Regions from separate parts of the Lysinibacillus sp. genome, predicted to be linked through region 1. Evidence: riboswitches for the same ligand, from Rfam matches in the RefSeq annotation. Region 1 holds a riboswitch; the other holds the start of a gene.
What was found. A riboswitch is a leader RNA that binds a small molecule or an ion and turns the genes downstream of it on or off. The one in region 1 is predicted to bind cobalamin.
Positions count from the first base shown of each region.

Region 2: another riboswitch for cobalamin. It lies ahead of RT445_RS05065 (ATP:cob(I)alamin adenosyltransferase); the one in region 1 lies ahead of RT445_RS18870 (ABC transporter substrate-binding protein).

Region 1 is NZ_DAMDAY010000112.1:2,519-9,938, reverse strand. It holds gene RT445_RS18885 (class I SAM-dependent rRNA methyltransferase) at 1-153, shown strand, start outside; gene RT445_RS18880 (S9 family peptidase) at 237-2,225, opposite strand; gene RT445_RS18875 (NAD(P)/FAD-dependent oxidoreductase) at 2,298-2,975, opposite strand; gene RT445_RS18870 (ABC transporter substrate-binding protein) at 3,035-4,030, opposite strand; cobalamin riboswitch at 4,157-4,343, opposite strand; gene RT445_RS18865 (elongation factor G) at 4,526-6,463, shown strand; gene RT445_RS18860 (hypothetical protein) at 6,928-7,420, opposite strand, start outside.
Region 2 is NZ_DAMDAY010000013.1:73-7,492, reverse strand. It holds gene RT445_RS05085 (ABC1 kinase family protein) at 1-1,763, shown strand, start outside; gene RT445_RS05080 (C40 family peptidase) at 2,089-3,243, shown strand; gene ytvI (sporulation integral membrane protein YtvI) at 3,342-4,400, opposite strand; gene RT445_RS05070 (hypothetical protein) at 4,490-5,044, shown strand; cobalamin riboswitch at 5,138-5,335, shown strand; partial or broken gene RT445_RS05065 (ATP:cob(I)alamin adenosyltransferase) at 5,500-6,053, shown strand; gene RT445_RS05060 (ABC transporter substrate-binding protein) at 6,037-6,987, shown strand; partial or broken gene RT445_RS05055 (tyrosine-protein phosphatase) at 7,123-7,420, shown strand, end outside.

The DNA of each region.
Region 1 (7,420 bases):
AAGTTTAAAAGCTTTATTGACCAAGCCTTTAAAGAGACTCGTACACGCTATAAAATTGTCGAGGAATACGGTTTACCGAAGGATTTCCGTGTGCCTCGGGAATACCCTGAATTTAATTACTTGAAGGTCGTATTCATTCAAAAGATCGACTAACTAGGAGGGAATCACACTTTGCTGTGATTCTTTTTTTATGTAAAAAAGTGGCCTAAGAAAGTTCTTAAGCCGCGAATAAAACCTTATAAATACTTCACAAACCAATCGCGAATATATTCGAGTCGATTAATTCGTAACGTTGGTTTTCCGCTTCGAGATAGCTCATGATTAGCCTCAGGGAAACGCACGAATTTTGTTTCTTTTTTACGATGCTTTAAGGCAATAAATAATTGCTCTGCCTGCTCAATCGGACAGCGATAATCTTTTTCACCATGTAAAATCAATAAAGGTGTCTCCACATTATCTACATATTTCAGTGGAGAATGATGCCATAGCTTCTCTATATCGTCAAAGCCCGCTTGAATTTGCCAGTCTGTAAAGTAATAGCCAATATCACTAACACCATAGAAGCTAATCCAGTTCGAAATGGAACGCTGTGTCACGGCTGCTTTAAAGCGGTTCGTATGGCCAACAATCCAGTTGGTCATAAAGCCTCCATAGCTTCCCCCTGTTACACCAAGACGGTCTTGGTCAATAAAATCATAGTGCTCCAACGTGTAGTCTACGGCAGCCATCAGATCCTGATAATCATTACCACCATAATCACCTCGTACTGCATCGACAAATGTTTGACCATAGCCATGACTACCACGTGGGTTCGTATAAAGCACAGCAAAGCCTTGAGCAGCTAAGATTTGGAACTCATTAAAATAGGTGTTGGCATACATGGCATGTGGCCCACCATGAATTTCAAGAACGAGAGGATATTTATTCCCAGCTTCATAGCCAACTGGCTTCATAATCCAGCCGTTAACCTTCCAGCCCTCTGCTCCTTCGAATTCAATGGCTTCTGGTACCGATAAGGTTCTCGTCTTTAAAAATTCTTCATTGATGGATGTTAGCTGTTCTCTGTCACCTGTTTGCAAGTTGATGTAAAATAAATCGCCAGGATTTGTTGTTGTGCTAATAGCAACAACTGCTTTATCCTGTTGAGCATCAAGTGAGAAACCATAGACATATTGATCATCGTGAATAGCTGGGTAGATTTCGCCCTCTATATTACCGAAATAAATCGCCGCATTGCCATGATCTGTTACTTGGAAGTAGAAGCTTTTGTTATCGTTCAGCCATTGAACACGTGGTGTCACTACACCTTGTAGGAAATCTCCAATAGCAAAATCCCCAATCGGTGCATCAAATTCACCTGTGATACATGTCAGCACATTGTCTTGCAAATCATACACCCATAGCTTAGCTTGCGTAGCATTTTCAAATTCTCTTTCACTTCCTATATAAGAAATAAAGCGACTATTCGGTGACCATGATGTTTGATAATACATGCCTGTTCCTTGCGTAAGCTGGCGCGTCTCTTTTGTCTCTACATTTAATAAGAAAATATCGATATTAAATGAGAAATCTAAATCCTCCGCTTTATCTGCTAAATACGTAAGATATTGTCCATTTGGCGACCATGTATCAAGATGGAAATGTTCATTTCCTTCCGTCACTTGCTCAAGCTCACCCGATTCCAAATCGACGATGGCAATGTGGGTAAACTGCTCCAAATTCAAGAACCCACCTGCATCTGATTTATGTTTCATCTTGTCTATTTCGAGAGGCTTTACTTCTTTCTCCTCTTTCTTTTCATCCTCCACCTTGTCTAAGATAGATTCATCCTTCCCTAGCTTAACAGAAAAGGCAATTTTCTTTCCGCACGGTGACCATACAGGAGATGACGCACCATTTTTACAATGTGTCACTTGTTTTGCCTCACCCCCCGCTTTTGACAAAACATAAATTTGGGGCTGCCCCGTTCTCGTTGACAAAAAGGCAATTTGACTGCCATCCGGAGACCAAACAGGAGCACTTGTTCTATCCTCTCCAAATGTCCATTGCTTTGGCGTTCTATCCTTCAAGTGTATGTAAAATAAATTGGATATATAGTCTTTTTTCTTTTCATCAATACGAGTCTCTACATATATTACCTCAGTGCCATCAGGTGATAGCTGGGGATCTGCTACCGATTTTAAGTGATAAAGATCTTCTGGTTGAATTCCTTGTTTCGATGTCATGTTCTTACTCCTTTGGATTTGTAATTTTTATTGCCTTATTACAATACTTCGACACCCTAAGTAATATTCCTGCTATTTAATAGAATCTTTTACTATTTCCCAATATTCAGTTGATTTTGTTCTACGATAAAATTTATAAAAGGGCTCATGAGGACGTGCATACTCCTGATAAAGACTTATAATTTGTAGCACAAAGCCTTCAATCTGTTCTACCCCTACCTTTTTTGCAAATAATGTGCCAGCCTGTGCCTTTGCCCCCATCGGTATAGCCCCTAAATAAACATCAAAGCTTTCGTTTTGATAAACGAGTCCTATATCATCAAAAGATGGGTTATAGCAGGCAGATGCACAGCCATTCACGTTAACACGCACTCTCGAAGGGACCTGAATCCTCTCTAACGTATGATAGAGCTGTTCTGTAATATGCACTGCCTCCATTTTTTCACCATCACAAAAATCACATGCCTTCATGACGATATTAGGTACTGCTGGTGCAATATGTAGACCCGCTTCCTGTAAGGCTTGAACAGCTTGTGCGGCAGCACTCGTCGGGACGGATACTATAATACTATAAGAAGCCGAATACTTAATTGCCCCCTTTTCTCCAACAATCTCGGCTATTTTTTGAAATTGTGCTGGCGTGTAATGCTTATTAATAATGCCAGGACTGACAGCTAAGCGTGTAAATTCGCCTTGTTGGCTAAGTGTTTCGAAGGTTTGATCTGGTACGTTTTTTTGAAATGCATTCATGGATATCTCTCCTTATGAAAAAGGAGCTAGCAAAAACGCTAGCTCGGATTGTTGTTAGATTAAAAATTTTCAGGATAGAAGCCTTTTGCTAAAATTTCAATCGCCTCTGCTGCTCGAACTCCTTCAGATGCTGCTGATAGCGGAAGAATAACAAAGCGCTCATTTTTAACAGCTTCCATCTCCTTTAATGCGGGATCATTTTTTAAGAATTGAATCTTTTGTTCTGCTGTTGTTTCACCGTAATCAATGACAACCACCACCTCTGGGTTACGGTCTACTGCATCTTCTTTTGATACGGTTGTCCAGCCGGATTCCACATCACCAAAAATATTTTGACCACCAGCGATGGTCACTAGCTCATTCATAAAGTTTTGACCAGCTGTAAAGATATCCTTTTCACCGCTGTCAAACACTAACACACGTAAATTTTCATCATCTTTCGGTAATTTCGACTGTACATTTTCTACGTCTTTCGTCATTTGCTCAATTAAGGCTTCTCCACGATCCTCCACCCGGAAAATCTTCGCGATATTGCGAATATCAGTGAAAATATCCTCTAATGTCGGCTTTGTCATATTGGAAGCTGTATGTAAATACGTATGAATCCCTAATGCCTCTAGCTCTTCCGGAGTTCCTACGCCCTTTTCACCAAAGCCACTTTTCCAGCCTGCATATAAGAAATCCGCCTCTGCATCAATTACTTGCTCCTTCGTTGGATATTGATCTGAAAGCACAGGGACCTTATCGTAAGCTTCTTGTAATGGCTCATAGATTGTATCATCTAAGTAAGCTGTTCCTACCATGGAATCCTCTAATCCTAATGCCAGCATGATTTCCGTTACATGCTGATTTAAACTAATCGCTTTTTTTGGTGCTTCCTTATATGTTTGCGTTGTATCATTATTTTCGATCGTTACTTCTGTTGTTGCTGTCTCGGACGGCTCAACCTTTTCACCCTGTTCTGCAGACTCTTTGTTGTCCGTTGCATTACAAGCGCCTAAAACAGCTACTAAGGCAATGACCATGATGAGCCATAAACTATTCCATTTCTTCATGTCCTAATCTCCTTTGTTATGAATATAGTTTTGAGGGCATAAAAAAACCCTCTTGTCGCCAAGAGAGAAGCATAGTGAAAAAATGGTATGGTCACCTTTATCACTATCCCCATCCTCGTGGTTCTTAGTTAACAGTTCATATTGGCAGGTATCCTGGCTTAGGTTCATCATCTATACGCCTTCCCATAGCTACACTACAGTGGCACGTTGTATAGACTCCCCATTTACAGTTGCGGGACAGCATCGGAATTACACCGATTTCCCTTTTAAGCAAATGACAAATGCCATTTGCACCAATACATTTTATAATGGTTAATACTATTGATAGACTAGCAGAAGAAGATTAATCACGCAATGAGGAACATGGCGTGACATCCATAATCCCCATTATATTAGCACTATTTCGACATAAAGACGAACTATTTTACAAGAAATATTTCTACGAGAATTCTGTTACAATGGGAAGAAAGCAATGGATAGAAACGAGGATTGGTTATGTACAAAACAATTGGTGTACTTGCGCATGTCGATGCAGGGAAAACAACATTTTCTGAGCAAGTACTTTTTCATACAAATAGTATTCAAGCCCGAGGCCGTGTCGATCACCAGGATACCTTTCTCGATAATCATGAATTAGAGCGCAAGCGTGGCATCACCATATTTGCCGAGCAAGGTCGCATGAACATCGGCGATGATACATACACGTTAATTGATACACCAGGGCATGTCGATTTCTCCCCTGAAATGGAGCGTTCCATTCGAGTCATGGATTACGCCATTATTATTATCAGTGCAGTGGAGGGCGTGCAAGGTCATACAGAAACAGTATGGCAGCTGTTACGTAAATATCATGTCCCAACCTTCTTTTTTATCAATAAAATCGATCGTGAAGGGGCCAACGTAGAGGCAGTCATGAAGCAGCTACGTAAAGATTGCTCACCAGATGTCTTGTTGATCGATGAACCGCTTCGAGCAGATTATCTTTCTAGTAGTATGATGGAATGGCTGGCAGAGCGAGATGAAGAATTACTCGATGCCTTTTTGAATGAATCGTTGGAACATGAACAATGTCTAGCACAGCTAAAGGACATGATTACAAGTGAATGTGCTTTCCCTTGCTTTACAGGCTCGGCCTTAAAGGATGAGGGCATTCAGGAATTTATTGCCCAGCTTCCTCTATTAACCGATACTCATTTTGAACAGGATGCACCGTTTCAGGGAGAGGTTTTTAAAATACGACACGACGGCCACCAGCGTTTAACCTTTATGAAGGCCATGCAGGGGTCCTTACATGTGCGGGATGAATTTACCTTTGGCGAGACAACAGAAAAAATCACAGAAATTCGCCTTTATAATGGCAATCGCTTTGAAACCGTTCAACATGTTGAAGCGGGTGAGATATTTGCTGTTAAAGGGTTAAGTCAGGCAACTATTGGAGACCGCATTGGCAGTACTACACAATCGCAGCCGTACGAGCTCGTCCCAACCTTACAGGCAAAGGTACAATATGAAGGCGACCAACATATTAAAGAAGTGCTACAAATTTTTCGTTTGTTAGAAGCGGAAGAGCCTTCATTACGTGTTCTCTGGCAGGAAAAATTCCAGGAAATCCACGTGCATATAATGGGCGTTATTCAGCTAGAGGTACTCGTTGAGGTATTACAGAAGCGTTTTTCATTAGTCGTTTCTTTCGGAGAGCCACAAATTTTATACATGGAGACAATTGCGACAACGGTTACAGGCTATGGCCATTTTGAGCCACTCAAGCATTATGCGGAAGTGCATGTATTAATGGAGCCAAATCCACGTGGAACAGGCATAACTTTTAGCAATGCCTGTCATGCGGATGATTTATCAGTAGGTAACCAACGACTTGTTGAAAAGCACTTATTTGAACGGGAGCATCATGGACTACTGACAGGCTTCCCGCTAACCGATGTTCATTTTACGCTGTTGACAGGTCGCGGGCACAATGAACACACATCGGGCGGTGATTTCCGAGAAGCTACTTTCCGAGCGTTACGCCAAGGACTTGAGCAAGCGCAGAATGTCTTACTGGAGCCATACTATCGCTTTAAAATGAAAGCCTCTAATGACTTTATTGGCCGCATGATGACCGACATTCAACAAGCAGCGGGTACATTCGATGACCCAATCTTGACGGAAACAGATGTTGTGCTAACAGGACGTGCGCCCGTTGCCACTTTGATGAGCTATAGCACAACCTATGCTGCCTATACAAATGGAAAGGGCGCACTAACACTACAGTTTGACGGCTATGATGTGTGCCATAACCCCGAGGAAGTCATTGCACAAATTGGCTACGATAAAAATGCCGACCCTGAATATAGTTCCTCTAGCATCTTTTGCGCGAAAGGCAAAGGCTACACCGTCCCTTGGCAAGAAGCACAAGCCGCCATGCATTGCCAATAATATTGGGATTGGGTGGCACCGCTCACGTGGGGATTTGCTCTTGGCGGCAGGGATTCTTCCTTCCGCGGGTATTCCTAGCTCTAGCGCGGGTGTTTGCTCCTTTCGCGGGTTTTCCTCGCTCTAACGCGGGTATTTGCTCTCCTTCCGCGGGTATTCCTCGCTCTAGTGCGGGTGTTTACCTCTTTCGCGAGTATTCTTCGCTCTAGTGCGGGTGTTTACCTCTTTCGCGGGTATTCCTCGCTCTTGCGCGGGTATTTCCTCTCCTTCCGCGGGTATTCTTCGCTCTTGCGCGGGTGTTTACCTCTTTCGCGGGTATTCTTCGCTCTTGCGCGGGTGTTTCCTCTCCTTCCGCGGGTATTCTTCGCTCAAACGCGGGTATTTCCTCCCCTTTCGCGGGTATTCTTCACTCAAGCAGCGATATTCTTTAATTAAAATAAGCCCTCCGTTGGTTGGAGGGCTTATATTTATAGGGCACCGACTGCTTTTTTTGTTGGTTTGTGCACGAAATATGCTGGTTGGACGATTACATAGTCATGCGAGTTTGTGAAATCAATTAACACTTTGCCTGGATGACTTTTGATAAGTTGTAAATGATCAATTAATTTCAGCAAAAGCTCATGGCCGTTACCGCGCGGATGCCAGTTAAAATGATCATTATTTAATTCTTGTACCGCTTCAATAAACTGGGCATATTCCTGCTGTACAAATGCGATGAGTTTGTCGTGCTGTGGTGCTAAATCCTGTATATACGTTTCATAAAAACGCATCACAATCGAGCATAGTAAATCATTCACTCGTGCAGCACTTAAAATAGGCTTTGGCTCGAATGTCAGCCGTTCAAGATTAGGCTTTGCCCGTGTTGAATCAATACGTGTTATGAAATGGTACGGCTCCCCATTCACCTCATAGACAATTGGATTGGACGGCATATACATCATAAAGCTATTGGTCTTCGTT
Region 2 (7,420 bases), on a different contig from region 1:
GGATTGGGAGTATGCTACTCATTTCTATGTTACTCTATTTAGTTTTTGAACTGTTTGATCCAAGTGGTATAGCAACAGGAGACCGGCGAAACGGCCAAAAATCCATGTTATTTCGACTGCGTAGCTATTGGCGACAACAGAAACGTTTAAGGCAAGTACTAAAAATTGCTGTCACAAACGGTGTTGTGCAAACGATTAAATATGCTAGGCAACGTGAAAATGAAAAAGAGCTTGCCATTGCCTTAAGAGCAACATTAGAGCAATGTGGTGGGATTTTCATTAAATTTGGACAAGTACTGTCAACGAGGAAGGAATTATTTTCGCCCATTTTTATAGATGAGCTAGAAAGACTTCAGCACCGTGTGAAGCCTTTACCAGAGGAGCAAGTTACACAAATTTTAGAAGGCTCACTTCCACAACCAATGAATGAAATATTTAGCCATTTTCAAATGGAACCCATTGCGGCTGCCTCTATTGGTCAGGTGCATAAGGCGCGACTTAAAAATTATGAAGATGTTGTAGTTAAGCTTTTGCGTCCAGAAGTAAAAGGAATCATGCGTGATGATCTTGAAATTTTAGAGGAGTTTGCCAACTGGCTTTCAACAAAATCAACTTGGGCAGAGTCATTAGGCTTTCGGGAGCTAGCTGGTGGATTTGCGGATGGATTACGTGAGGAGATTCATTTAGATATTGAGGTCCGTAATACTTTACAGGTCAAAAATGCTCTAGCGAAAAGTGACTATAAAGTTCGAATACCTAAAATATACACAGCCTACAGTAATGAGAATGTCATTGTGATGGAATATATTCGAGGGCAAAGCGTAGCAGATGGGGCAGCTGAATTCAAACGGTTGTCTATCGATCGTAGGCAATTCGCAAGAATAGTATTATATTCATTTTTTGAACAAATGTTATTCTCTGGAATTTTCCATGCAGACCCGCATCCAGGAAATATCCACATCGATGAAACAGATGGCACACCAGTTCTGCTTGATTTTGGTGCAGTTGGGCGATTAGGCGCTACACAGCAGGAGGGTTTGAAGCTATTCTTGATGGGCATTCAGCTTAATGATTCAAGCGTTTTATATGATGGCTTAACATTATTAGTGGAAAATGCTGATCACGCAGACCGTGCAAGGATGGAGCAAGCAATTGATCAAATTTTACTAAAAATCTCCTATGTTGATCGTATACCGACTGAAGAATTAATTCATGCATTATTTACAGTAGTAAGGGACTTTGGTTTAGCGTTCTATCCTGCAGTAGGGTTGGCTCTTCGTTCCTTAGTGACACTGGATGGCACTTTACGAGTAATTGATTCCCGTTTTGATATTTTTACCGAGGCAAAGGATTTTTCTGCTACATATATGCGTGCCTCTTTCTTAAAGCCATTTAAAGAACCAATGGCTACTAAAGAGCGACTTCAGGAAGAACTGTCCATGCTTATACCTACTTTACGTAAAATGCCAAGAAGAGTAGATCAGCTAATTCAACGCGTTGAAAGCGGGAAGATTATTTTACATCATGATGTTTTTTCAGATGAACATAATGCTCGTTTTATTACACATTTGTTTTCTCGCTTTGTGCTGCTTTTAGTAGGGATCACCTTTGGCATTATATCCGTGGCGCTTTTAGCTATCTCCCAATTTATTCATGATTCTTATGCGGTTTACTTAAATACTGCCGCCTATTTAGGTTTATTTTTATGTGCCATTTTATTAGTAAGATTATCGATACAAGCTCTAAGATCAATGAAACAGTAGATAGGGAATCTTTTCCCTATCTTTTTTTTGAAAAATTGTAGAGAAATATTACAAAAACATTACAGAACGATGCGTAGGTCTAATGTCGAATAAGCTATTTTTATCGCTATGTAGATTAAATTGGTTATTTGTAGAATAAATACGCATTATATCTAATGTTACAGAAATATTTCGAGTTTTACTAATGTATTAAATAGATGAGAAATAGTATAAAAGTTATGCCGGAAATGCTAAACTTTAAAAGGCTAATATAAATATAAGAACAATTAATTAAAATAGAAATCGTTCAAGTGATTACATAGGATATCGAGAGCGAAATTGATAGATGAAGGGAAATGAAGGTAACGTGGGAAAGCGCAATAAATGGCGTAAGTCGATGGTGCTAGCATTGGCACTAGCAGGCGGCTTATTATTTAATACAATTCAACCAACTGAAGTACATGCCGAAGAAACTTCTCAACAAATGATCGAGAAAAAGGCTGAAATAGATAAACAAGTGAAGAAATTAGAGCAAGAATTAACAAAGCTACAACAAGAGATCGACGCAAAAGTTAAAGTATTTAAACAAGTACAAGCTGAAATTAAAGAAGTAGATGCTAGTATTGTTGAAACACAAAAACGTATTGAACAACGCTCTAAAATCTTAAGTGAGCGTATGGCTGCATATCAAGCACAAGATAACACTGTAGGCGTTTATTTAAATGTCGTTCTTGAAGCAAAAAGCTTTGCAGATTTAATGGACCGTGTCGTAGCGGTTAAAACATTAATGGATGCTGACCAAGAATTAGTGGATCAACAGGAAGCAGATAAAGCAAGCTTAGTGCAACAAAAAGCTACATTAGATGAAAAGCAAAAAGAGCTTCAAAAACAATTCCAAGAGCTTCAACAAAAGGAAAGCGAAATGGAAGTGAAAAAGGCTGAAAACGAAGCGAAATCACTTGCATTAAAAGCTCAAATTGCAACGAAACAAGAAGAAGAACGTTTAGAAGCGGAGCGTAAAGCAGCTGAAGAAGAAGCAGCTCGTTTACGTGCTCTTCAAGCAGCAACGCCAGTAGTACAAGCAACTCAAAATACTGGTGGTGGTCAACCACAAAAAATTATTGTTGGCTCTGGAGCTGGTACAGCATCATCAGGAGATGCTATTTCAACTGCTAAGCAATTCCTAGGTCGTCCTTATGTTTGGGGTGGTAGCAACCCATCAACAGGCTTTGACTGCTCAGGTCTTGTACAATGGTCTTACAAACAAGCAGGTGTTTCTTTACCTCGTACAGCATCACAACAATATTTAGCAACACAGCGTATTTCAGCAAGTGAAGCACGAGTTGGTGACTTAGTATTCTTCAGCTACGGGTCTGGGGTAGCGCACGTAGGTATTTACTTAGGTAACAACACAATGATCGATGCTCAAAACAACGGTGTCGTAATTGAATCACTTGATTGGTGGAATCAATATTTAGTAGGCTTCGGTCGTATTCAATAAGCAAGCCTCTTTAACTAATAGACGATTGACATGAGAAAAAGGTCATCTTTGTAGAGAAAAAATACAAAGATGACCTTTTTTATTTAGCTTAAAAATTTTTAAATTTTAAAGTTTAACTTAATGACACCTGTCTCTTTCAATGCAATAAAGAAAATTATAACAAAGGGACCGACAAGTAAACCGATAATACCAAATAACTGAAGACCAATGAACATGGCGATTAATGTTGGCAATGTAGATAAACCGATATGGTCTCCCATTAATTTAGGCTCGACTACTCGACGAATAATAAGTAAAATAGCAGCTAAGATGAATAATTTTACAGCAATAGCTGTGTTACCCATCAGTAAATGATAAAGTCCCCATGGAGCTAAAATAATGATAGAGCCTAGGAAAGGGACAATATCTATTAACCAAATAATAATCGTCATTGTTATGGCATATTTGGGTTGGATTAATAGAAGTCCAATAAGTGTGACGCCTCCAATAATAAAGCTTACAAATAAGTGTGCCTTCATATAACCGAAAGTTGCATCCTTTAGACGATTAAGGATAATCTTTATTTTCTTTGCAGTGTTGGGCTTTAAATATTTATAAGTGATTTGCTTTAATTTAGGCAAATCAAGCATAAATAGGAATAGAGCAATCATATAAACGAGAAGACTGATAAATAGGCTTGGAATTTCTGAAAAGAAGGCTGAAACTTTGCTATAATTAAAGAAGCTTAAAAAGAATTCTTCAACTTTTTTTATGAAATCCATTGTGGTTTTTTGAAGTGAAGCACTTACTTCTGGTGGAAAGTCTTCTGTATATTTAGAGATATTTTCTTGCATATGGAGCCACATATCTGATAGCTTGGAAATATAATAGGGAGCTTGCTTAGATAGTAAAATTATTTGCGACATGATTTGTGTAATGGACAGATAGCAAATAATAGATATAACCATAACACTCACTATGTATATAAAAGCAACTGCTATTTTCCGTGACATCTTCCATCGCCTTTTAAAGAACATGACGATTGGTTCTAAGAAAAATGCACTTATACCTGCAAATAGTAAAGGCATGGACACAGGGATAATAAAATAGGCAGCTACAAGTAAGGATAGAATCACAATTACTCGAAAAATCAATTTCCTAGCATTAAATTTATTCATAAACTCACCTTCTTTGCGAAAAAATTAAGTTAAGTGTACCATAAATCAAATTTTATTACGTTCTGAATCAATAAAGGTAGGGATAAATTATGGAAAAAGAGATTTTGCAACTTTTTAGTAATCTAACAGAGCGTGACCACGATATTCAATATGAATCTTACGAGGAACTAATGAAAATTATGCAGGAGCCCGTAGATTGGACATATGCAGTATGGGAACAGCTTGTACAAGCACTTACATACAAAGATGGACATGCTCGTGCACGTGCTGCACAAATTTTATGTGCCTTAGCCGCAAAAAGTGATCCAGAAGAAAGGGTATTGGAGGATTTTTTGAAAATTTGGGCTGTGACGTATGATGAGCGATTTGCCACGGCGAGGAACGCGTTACAAGCTATTTGGAAAATTGGATTAGCAGGTCAAGTACAAAGAGACTTAGTTGTCTCGTATCTAGCTAAGAGATTTCAAACATGTTTGGATGAAAAGCATCCCTCTCTTATTCGCTATGATATTATTATTTCTTTTAAAAAGCTTTATGATCAAACGAATGACTCTAAATTAATAGCTATTGCACATCGCTTAATTGATGAAGAGCACGAAGTTAAACACAAAAAGAAATATAAGGCAGCCATCCGTTCAAAGTAGCGAGATGGTGTTTTTTTGTACAGATGTAAAGTTTCTATTTGGAGTACAACTGTTTTTTCCTATTAATATATGGTAAACTGCTTTACAAATGAAATATTCTTGCAGAATAAAGGTGCTAACTAGCATAATCGGGAATTCGGTGAAAAACCGAAGCTGTTTCCGCAACTGTAAGTACAGCCATTATAAAGATATACCACTGTCTCCAAGGAGATGGGAAGGTTCTTTATAGCTCATTAAAATTCATTAATGAATTGTACAAGCCAGGAGACCGACCTTTATTTGAACGTATAACAACTCTTCGGAAGCTAGGAGGATATACGGCAAATTACATAGGTAATGTCATAGTAATTGGCAATCATTATGTTATTTTCGTCGTTCCTTTGCTTAAAGGAGCGGCGTTTTTTTATGCTATCGTTCATGTAAGAATTTATCAAAATGGGAAGGGGGTACATCAAGTGAAAAAGGATGCACGTTATTCTTGTTATCCGTTTATGCGTGAGAAGGCTTCAACGGTTGATTATGAGATTCGAACAGATAGTCTCACAACACATCTAGGGGTTGCATTAGCTGCAGTAAAAAAGGAGGATGTACAAGTTGTCGTAGATGATTTGCTGCTTATATTACCTATGGCTTACCATGTCAATGGTTCAGTCCGAGGAAAGCTAGCAGTAACAGAAGAAGATCTTTCTTGGTTAAGCGAACGCTATGACTTTTATGTTCGTCATGTGAAGGAAGACAAAGTTTTGTTTTACCTCAGGGCACAGAGGCTGCTGCTGCTTTACATCTTTGCCGCAGTGAAGCCAAAAAATCATATCGTACATTACATAAGGTTTCAGAGGAACGAGAGGTACCAGCTATCCTTTTCGACTACTTAGGCTTGTTAGCAAATGTATGCTTTGTCATGGCAGTCTATATGAATCACCAAGCAGGTATAGCTGAAATACCGTTTATTAGTAAATCCTATCCAATGAAAAAGAAAAGGGAGAGTAAGAATGAAGAAAGTATTTAATTTCCAATGGCTATCAGTGCTAGTACTAATATTAGTTTTAGCAGGTTGTGGTACCTCAGAAGATACAAAAAATAAAGAGGCTTCACAGGATACGCAACAAACTGAACAAACAACCTACAAAGTAACAGATGATCGTGGTGTAGAAGTAGAATTTAAAGAAGTACCAAAAACTATTGTTTCTTTACAACCAAGTAATACGGAGATTTTATTTGCACTAGGTGTTGGTGAGAAAATCGTAGGAGCAACAGAGTATGACACATATCCAGAAGCAGCACAAAAAATCGAACGAGTATCTGATTCTCAGAATTTCGATAGTGAACGCATTATAGCCTTAAAGCCAGATGTGGTCATTGCTTACACAATTGGCTCTAAGGATGCATTGAAACCATTAGAAGATGCGGGACTGAAAGTATTTGTTATTGAATCTGCCACATCATTTGATGATGTTTATGGGGATATTGAACAACTAGCTGCTGTAATGGGTGTTGAAGATAAAGGAAATGAATTAAACGAACAGATTAAAGCGAAAATTACTGAAGTACAAACAAAGGTGAAAGAAGTAAAAGCACCGAAAAATGTTTATTTAGAGATTAGTCCTAAGCCAGATATTTATACGGCAGGCGCTGGAACTTTCCAGCAAGAAATATTAAATGCAGCCAATGTTAAGAATGTCTTTGCTGATTTAGACAATTGGGCGCAAGTGTCTGAGGAAGAGGTTATTGCGAAAAATCCAGAGGTTATATTAACAACAGTAAACTATACAGAAGATCCTATAGGGGAAATTTTGACACGTGATGGTTGGAATACTGTGAAAGCTATTCAAGATAAAGCTGTACAGTCTCTTGATACTGATATCTCTAATCGTCCTGGTCCACGTATTGGAGAAGCAGTAGAATTAGTAGCTAAAGCTGTGTATCCAGAGTTATTTAAATAACAATTCAAGGCTAGCTGATCTAACGGCTAGCCATTTTTATATGGTTAGTTATTACCTAGCGTGAAAATTGGAATTAATTTAATTTGTTCTATAGAATAAAGGTAAGAATGCTTAATAATTTAGGGAGGGTAGTGAATGGAACAGTTAGATACACAGGTTATTCCGTTTGAGGCAGTCTATAATTTCCGAGATATGGGGGGATATAAGACAAGGGATGGACGTATTGTAAAGAAGGGTTTATTCTACCGATCTGCAGCACTTGGTAAAATGACATCAGCAGATAAAGAGCGATTTGAAATGTTAGGTATTAAAACTATTTTTGATTACCGTGACAACAAGGAAGCACAGCATAATCCTAACCCCGTGTTCTCACATGCTCGATATATTCAAATACCAGCAAAGGGTAATCATGCTTTTGAAATGCCCACAAATG